Regions from separate parts of the Streptomyces sp. NPDC127068 genome, predicted to be linked through region 1. Evidence: riboswitches for the same ligand, from Rfam matches in the RefSeq annotation. Region 1 holds a riboswitch; the other holds the start of a gene.
What was found. A riboswitch is a leader RNA that binds a small molecule or an ion and turns the genes downstream of it on or off. The one in region 1 is predicted to bind glycine.

Region 1 (3,767 bases):
TTGGCGCCGTCCACGTAGACCTGGCCGCCCGCGTCGTGCACCTGCGCACAGATGTCCGCGACGTGCTCCTCGAACACCCCGTGCGTGGACGGGTACGTGATCATGAGGACGGCGAGTTGCTCGCGGTGCTGCTCGATCTTGGCCCGGAGGTCGTCGACGTCGACCTCGCCGTCGTCCGCGGTCGACACGACGACGACCTTCATCCCGGCCATGACCGCGCTCGCCGCGTTCGTCCCGTGCGCCGACGACGGGATCAGACAGACCGTGCGCTGCTCGTCACCGTTGGCCCGGTGGTAGCCGCGCACCGCGAGCAGCCCAGCCAACTCGCCCTGGGAGCCGGCGTTCGGCTGGAGGGACACCCTGTCGTAGCCGGTGACCTCGGCGAGCCGCTCCTCCAACTCGTGGATCAGCGTGAGGTACCCCTGCGCCTGCTCCGCCGGTGCGAAGGGGTGCAGCTGACCGAACTCGGGCCAGGTGACCGGCTCCATCTCGGTGGTGGCGTTGAGCTTCATCGTGCAGGAGCCGAGCGGGATCATGCCCCGGTCGAGGGCGTAGTCCCGGTCCGAGAGCCGGCGCAGGTAGCGCAGCATCGCCGTCTCCGAGCGGTACTGCCGGAAGACCGGGTGCGCCAGGTAGTCGTCGGTGCGCAGCAGCGCCTCGGGCAGGGCGTCCACGACGGACGCGTCCAGGGCCTCGACGTCGGCGTCGGCGTCGAAGGCGGTCCAGACGATGCCGAGCTGGGCCCGGGTGGTGGTCTCGTCGCAGGCGATGCCCACGTGGTCGGCGTCCACCAGGCGCAGGTTGACGCCGCCCTCCCGGGCCGCGGCGACGATCTCGGCGGCCCGGCCGGGCACCCGCGCGGTGACCGTGTCGAAGAACGCGCCGTGCACGATCTCCGTGCCCGCCGCCCGCAGGCCCTCGGCGAGGATCGTCGCGTAGCGGTGGGTGCGGCGGGCGATGATCCGCAGCCCTTCCGGACCGTGGTAGACGGCGTACATCCCCGCCATGACCGCGAGCAGCACCTGAGCGGTGCAGATGTTGCTGGTCGCCTTCTCCCGCCGGATGTGCTGTTCACGGGTCTGAAGCGCCAGCCGGTAGGCCCGGTCCCCGTCGCTGTCCACGGAGACGCCGACGAGGCGGCCCGGGAGGCTGCGGGCGAACTTCTCGTGGACGGCCATGTACCCGGCGTGCGGTCCGCCGAAGCCCATCGGCACGCCGAAGCGCTGGGTGGTGCCGACCGCGATGTCCGCGCCGAGCTCACCGGGCGGGGTGAGGAGCGTGAGGGCGAGCAGGTCGGCGGCGACGGTGACGACGGCACCGAGTGCGTGGGCCTGCGCGATGAGGGGCCGCAGCTCGCGGACCGCCCCGGAGGCGCCCGGGTACTGGAGCAGGACGCCGGTGACCCCCCGCTCGGCGACCTCGGCCGGGATGCCGGAGGACAGATCGGCGACGAGGACCTCGACCCCGGTGGGTTCGGCGCGGGTCCGGATGACGGCCACGGTCTGCGGCAGGGTGTCCGCGTCGACCAGGAAGACGCCGTTCTTGACCTTGCCGACCCGTCGCGACAGTGCCATGGCCTCGGCTGCGGCCGTGCCCTCGTCGAGGAGGGAGGCCCCGGAGGTGGGCAGTCCGGTCAGCTCCGCGACCACGGTCTGGAAGTTGAGCAGCGCCTCCAACCGGCCCTGGGAGATCTCCGGCTGGTACGGGGTGTAGGCGGTGTACCAGGCCGGGTTCTCCATGACGTTGCGGAGGATGACCGGCGGCGTGAAGGTGCCGTAGTAGCCGAGGCCGATCATCGAGCCGAGCACCTCGTTGCGGTCCGCGAGGGAACGCAGCTCGGCGAGGACCTCGGCTTCGGTGCGGGCCGCGGGCAGGTCCAGGGCCTCGGCGTTCTTGATGACCTCGGGCACCGCGGTCGCCGTCAGCTCGTCCAGCGAGCCGTACCCGACCTGCGCGAGCATCTTGGCACGGGCTTCCGCATCGGGTCCGACGTGGCGCCGCTCGAACGGGATGCCCTGTTCGAGCTGGGCGAGGGGGGAACGCTTGACTGTCATGCGGGGGCCTCCTGGTCGGCACGACCTGCGAGGGGCACCGCATTGCGGGTGCCCGGACGGCCCTCCCCCTCTGTCATCTCAACCTGAGAGCTTCACCGGGCCTGAGCCCGACTTTCACCGTCGGTGAGGGTGGGAGGCCGTCGACCTTCCGCCCTGCTTTCCAGAGTGACCTCACCCGTGCGGTACTGGGGGCCTGAGAGATTCCGGGGAGGATTTGCTCCTTCGGCGCCCCCGGTCGTCAGCCGGGGAGCTCTCCCGCACAGGGTCAACAGCCGTTTCCACCCTACCAGCGGGCCCTCGCACGGGGCTTCGAGTGGCCGCCCGTCGGAATGTGGACTTTCGTAGTGCTTACGGATGAGTTGCGACCACTGGAGGGCACGTGCAGACCGACATCGATCCGCGCAACCTGATCGGCCGCAAGGCGTTCGACCTCCACGGCACGAGGATCGGCACGGTGGACGAGGTCTACCTCGACGACGCCACGGGGGTACCGGAGTGGGCGGCGATAAGGACGGGGCTCTTCAGCCGTGACGCGTTCGTCCCGCTGGAGCCCAGCGAGCTGGTGGAGGGCACCTTGCGGGTGCCCTTCGAGCGGACCCTGATCAAGGACGCCCCGGACTTCGGCGTCGGCCGCCACCTCTCGCCCCAGCAGGAGCTGCGCCTCTACCACCACTACGGGCTGGATCTGGCGTCCCCGGGCCTGGCACCACCGGCGGTACGGGACTTCGGTGAGCTGGCCGGAGCGGGCGACGACCCCAAGCCCCCGGACGACCGCTAGGCCCCCTCTTCCGGATCAGGCCGGGTCGTCGGAGGCGGGGCGGTGCACCAGGGACACCGGGTCGGAGGGTTCGAGGGCGGGGTCGTCCACGGCGAAGGTCCGCACCCGGCCCGGCCCGGAGTACGGGGTCTCGAACCGCACCGTCACCCGCCCCACGCCGCTTCCCTGCACCCAGCCCCGCCCGTGTTCGGCGTGGTGCACGTCATGACCTGCGGCCCACGGGGCGGGCGGACGGGCGGACGCCGCGGACGCCCCCTCGGGTTCGGCGGCGGGGTCCTCGGCAGCGGCTCCGTCGGCCTCGGTCCGTGCGCCCGCCGCCTGGGCGAACAGGTCCTCCTGGGTGTAGTCGGCGAGCCCGCTCACGCCCACCCCGAGGAGGCGCACGCCCCCGGTGGTGTCCACGGAATCCAGCAGACGGGCGGCGGCCTCCCGCACCACCGCGGGATCGTCGGTGGGTCCGCGCAGCGTCTCGGAGCGGGTCAACGTCGAGAAGTCGTACCTGCGCACCTTGAGGACCACGGTCCGCCCGGAGTGTCCCGACTCCCGCAGCCGCCGCACGCACCGATCGGCCAGTCGCTGCACCTCCCACCGCACCCGCGTGCGGTCGTGGATGTCCACGTCGTACGTGTCCTCCACGGACACCGACTTCGTCTCCCGTTCGGCGACGACCGGCCGCTCGTCGTGCGCGAGGGCCATCGCGTACAGCGCAGCCCCGTGCGCCTTGCCCAGCAGCCGCACCAGTTCGTCGGCCCCGGCCTCGGCCAGTTCGCCGACCGTGGTGATCCCGGCACGCCGCAGCTGGTCCCCGGTGGCGGGCCCGACGCCCGGCAGCACCCGGACGGGCATCGGGGCGAGCAGCGCCCGCTCGGTACCGACCGGTATCAGCAGCAGCCCGTCGGGCTTCGCCTCCTCCGAAGCGACCTTGGCCAGCATCT
Region 2 (3,767 bases), on a different contig from region 1:
CGGCAGTTCGCCGGCCGCCGCCTCCCCCTGGTCGAGTTCGACGCCGATGAACAGTGCGGGGTCGCCGTCCTCCACGCTGGCCAGCGCGCGACGGGCGGTGGTGACCACGCCCACCGACGCGAACTCGGCGGCTGCGGCGGTGAGGAAGTCCACCGGGTCCTCCTTCCAGTCCGGCTGGCGCAGCCGGACCCGGCCGCCGCTGCCGGGACCGTCCAGGGGGGTGCGACCGGCCCGGCAGAGCTCCGCGACGGCCGGGGGCGGCAGCGGGACGCCGACCGCTCCACCGGGGTTGAGGACGATGCCGAGTTGCGGGGGCAGCCCCCGGGCGAACTCGACGGCCGGGGCGACCGTACCGTCCATCCGGTCCCCGACGACCTGCCGGAACTGTGCGGCGGAGGTGAACACCGGGACGTACGCCTGGCCGTCGATCTCCAGGGTCGGCAGGTCCAGGGTGGCGCTGGCGGGCCCGCCGCCGTTGGGGAGCGGCACCCATATCCGGCTGCGTCCCAACACCTCCACGATCCGCGCGGCGGCGGACGGCACCCCGACGGACGCGGCGAGCACCTCCTCCAACTCGTTGGCCGGCCAACCGTCCCCGGACGAGCCGTCGGTCGTGAGGGGGGCCGGGGGGTCGTACGCCCCGGAGGGCGAGGGGTGGGGGGCCTGGGCCGGAATCTCCATCGTCAACCACCTGATCGGTACCGCGCTGCGTCTGCGCCAGGCACCCTAACGCGAAGCCGCGGGCCCGGGGCGCGGAGGCGGGCCCCGGGGTGACGGGTGGTGAGGGCGGGCCCCGGGGTGGCAGGTAGGGGGAGGCGGGGGGCGCTACCCGTCGAAGCGGATGGACCGCAGCGCTCCGCCCGCCGGACGGTCCAACAGCACCGCGGAGGTGCAACCGGACGGCAGGCTCCCGCGCTCCGCGTCCCGCACCAGGCGCCCGACCGCCCGCCGGTGCCGCGCGAAGGCGTACCGCGACACTCCGCGGCCCCGTTCGCGCTGCCCGCTGAGCGCGGTGTCCGGCGCGACGTCGAGCAGCAGCAGGTGCAGCGTCGTCCCCCGGACCCGGGCCTCGCGGGCGAGCCACCGGCGCACCCACGCCTGGGTGCCGCAGTCGTGCACCACCACGCTCGCCCCGGACCGCAGCGCCCGCCGCAGCGCAGTGAAGTGCGCGAGCCGCACCAGCGGCCGGTACAGGCCGTAGGGCAGCACGCCGGGCATCCGACGGGTCCAGCGGTCGCGGGTGTCCTGGGAGTCGATGCGGACGGCGGCGGGGACGTCGTCCGCGCGCACCGTCCGGGACATCAGGGTGGACTTGCCGCTGCCCGGGAGCCCGGACACCACGACGAGGTCACCGGGGGCGAAGCGCAGCGCGTGCGGCCCCCGGCCCGCCCGTTCCCGCAGATCACGTACGATCCCCGTGGCCCGCCCCCCGCACACCTGGGCGGCAGGTGCTCCCGACTGTTCGGGCAGCGCGACGCCCGAAGCGCTCACGTACCCCCTGGTCCTGTTCACCGTGATCGTCCCCTCCAGTCGGTCACGTGAGCCTTCCCCGTAGAGTGTAAAGAGCGGGTAATTTCGGATGCTCGTGATTTTCGTCCGGATACGGTCACGACCGCGTGACGGCCCGTGGTCGCACGGACACCCTGCGCCCCGCGGGAGCGCGGCCTCCGCCCCGACGGCCACCGCGCGTGGCCGGTGCCGGGGCGAAAGGGGCCGCCGCCCTGCCCAGGGCGGCGAATGCGTGCAATGATGTGGCCGCCAACTGCATACCGGCCGCTTGAATCCGCGCGGGAGAGCCCTCGGTCCGACCGGGGCGCCGAAGGAGCAAGTCCCTCCCTTGAATCTCTCAGGCCCAGTTACCGCGCGGGCGAGGCACATCTGAAAAGCGGATCGCAGCGCCGTGGAGCGCGCGGTCCCACCCAAGGTGCAAACCGGGCCGCCGTCCGCGGCGTGGCTCCCGGCGAACCTCTCAGGTCCCATGACAGATGGGGAGGATCACCTCGCCGTCATGCCCTGGGAGCACTATCCATGAGCACCGCCCCCCGCCGTACCGCGCTCGATGCGCTGCACCGCCTCCTCGGCGCGACCATGACCGACTTCGCCGGCTGGGACATGCCCCTGCGCTACGGCAGCGAGCGCGACGAGCACCAGGCCGTGCGCACCCGGGCCGGCCTGTTCGACCTCTCCCACATGGGCGAGATCACCGTCACCGGGCCGCAGGCCGCCCAGCTGCTGAACCACGCGTTGGTCGGCAACATCGCCACCGTCGGCACCGGCCGCGCCCGGTACACGATGATCTGTCGCGCCGACGGCGGCATCCTGGACGACCTGATCGTCTACCGCACCGGGGCCACCGAGTACCTGGTCGTCGCCAACGCGGGCAATGCGCAGACCGTCCTCGACGCCCTGCGCGAGCGGGCGTCCGGCTTCGACGCCGAGGTCCGCGACGACCGGGACGCCTACGCGCTGATCGCCGTGCAGGGCCCCGAGTCGCCCGGCATCCTGGCGGCGGTGACCGATGCGGACCTGGACGGCCTGAAGTACTACGCCGGCCTCCCGGGCACCGTCGCGGGCGTTCCCGCACTGATCGCCCGTACCGGTTACACCGGCGAGGACGGCTTCGAACTGTTCGTCGCGCCGGAGCACGCCGAGCGGATCTGGCAGGCGCTGACCGAGGCGGGAGCGGCGGCCGGACTGGTGCCCTGCGGGCTGTCCTGCCGGGACACGCTGCGCCTGGAGGCGGGCATGCCGCTGTACGGGCACGAGCTGACCGAGGCGCTGACCCCCTTCGACGCCGGGCTCGGCCGGGTGGTGAAGTTCGAGAAGGAGGGCGACTTCGTCGGCCGCGCCGCTCTGGAGGCCGCCGCCGAGAAGGCCGCGGCGAACCCGCCGCGCAAGCTGGTCGGGCTGGTCGCCGAGGGGCGGCGGGTGCCGCGCGCCGGGTTCGCGGTGGTCGCGGACGGCGCGGTGATCGGCGAGGTCACCTCGGGAGCCCCCTCCCCCACCCTTGGCCGGCCGATCGCCATGGCGTACGTCGACGCCGCGCACGCCGAGCCCGGCACGGCCGGGGTGGCCGTCGACATCCGGGGCACCCACGAGCCCTACCGGGTCGTGGCGCTGCCGTTCTACAAGCGCCAGAAGTAGCCGGCTCCGTCTGCCGCGCGCCAGCGGTACCGCGGGCCAGCGGTACCGGGCGCGAGCCGGTAGCGGCACCGTCCACGAGGCGCCAGAAGTGGGGGCCGCCGCCGTCGCCGGACCCGTCCGGCAGCGCCGCCACCGGGCGCCGCCCGGGCGGGCCTCCCGCGGGCGCGTCCAGCGCCCGTCTCGCATACCAAGACATCCCGTTCCCCAGCACTCCCCCGCGTACAGGAGAATTCCCACCATGAGCAACCCCCAGCAGCTTCGCTACAGCAAGGAGCACGAGTGGCTGTCGGCCCCCGACGGCGACGGCGTGGCGACGATCGGCATCACCGAGTTCGCGGCAGGCGCGCTCGGCGACGTGGTCTTCGCCCAGTTGCCCGAGGTGGGCCAGCAGCTGACCGCGGGCGAGTCCTGCGGTGAGCTGGAGTCGACGAAGTCGGTCAGCGACCTGTACTCCCCCGTGAGCGGCGAGGTCACGGAGTCCAACCAGGACGTCGTGGAGGACCCTTCCCTGGTGAACTCCGCGCCCTTCGAGGGCGGCTGGTTGTTCAAGGTGCGCGTCACGGCCGAACCGGACGACCTGCTCACCGCCGATGAATACACCACCTTCTCCGCGGGCTGACCCG

Region 2: it holds a riboswitch for glycine, as region 1 does, so the genes downstream of both, gcvT (glycine cleavage system aminomethyltransferase GcvT) here and gcvP (aminomethyl-transferring glycine dehydrogenase) in region 1, are expected to answer to the same signal.

What each region holds. Positions count from the first base shown of each region.
Region 1 is NZ_JBHXEN010000060.1:35,961-39,727, forward strand. It holds gene gcvP (aminomethyl-transferring glycine dehydrogenase) at 1-2,054, opposite strand, end outside; glycine riboswitch at 2,225-2,322, opposite strand; gene ACFWIA_RS29780 (PRC-barrel domain-containing protein) at 2,434-2,832, shown strand; gene ACFWIA_RS29785 (DNA polymerase IV) at 2,848-3,767, opposite strand, start outside.
Region 2 is NZ_JBHXEN010000061.1:4,427-8,193, forward strand. It holds gene ACFWIA_RS29855 (enhanced serine sensitivity protein SseB) at 1-681, opposite strand, end outside; gene ACFWIA_RS29860 (AAA family ATPase) at 826-1,512, opposite strand; glycine riboswitch at 1,779-1,872, shown strand; gene gcvT (glycine cleavage system aminomethyltransferase GcvT) at 2,029-3,144, shown strand; gene gcvH (glycine cleavage system protein GcvH) at 3,383-3,763, shown strand.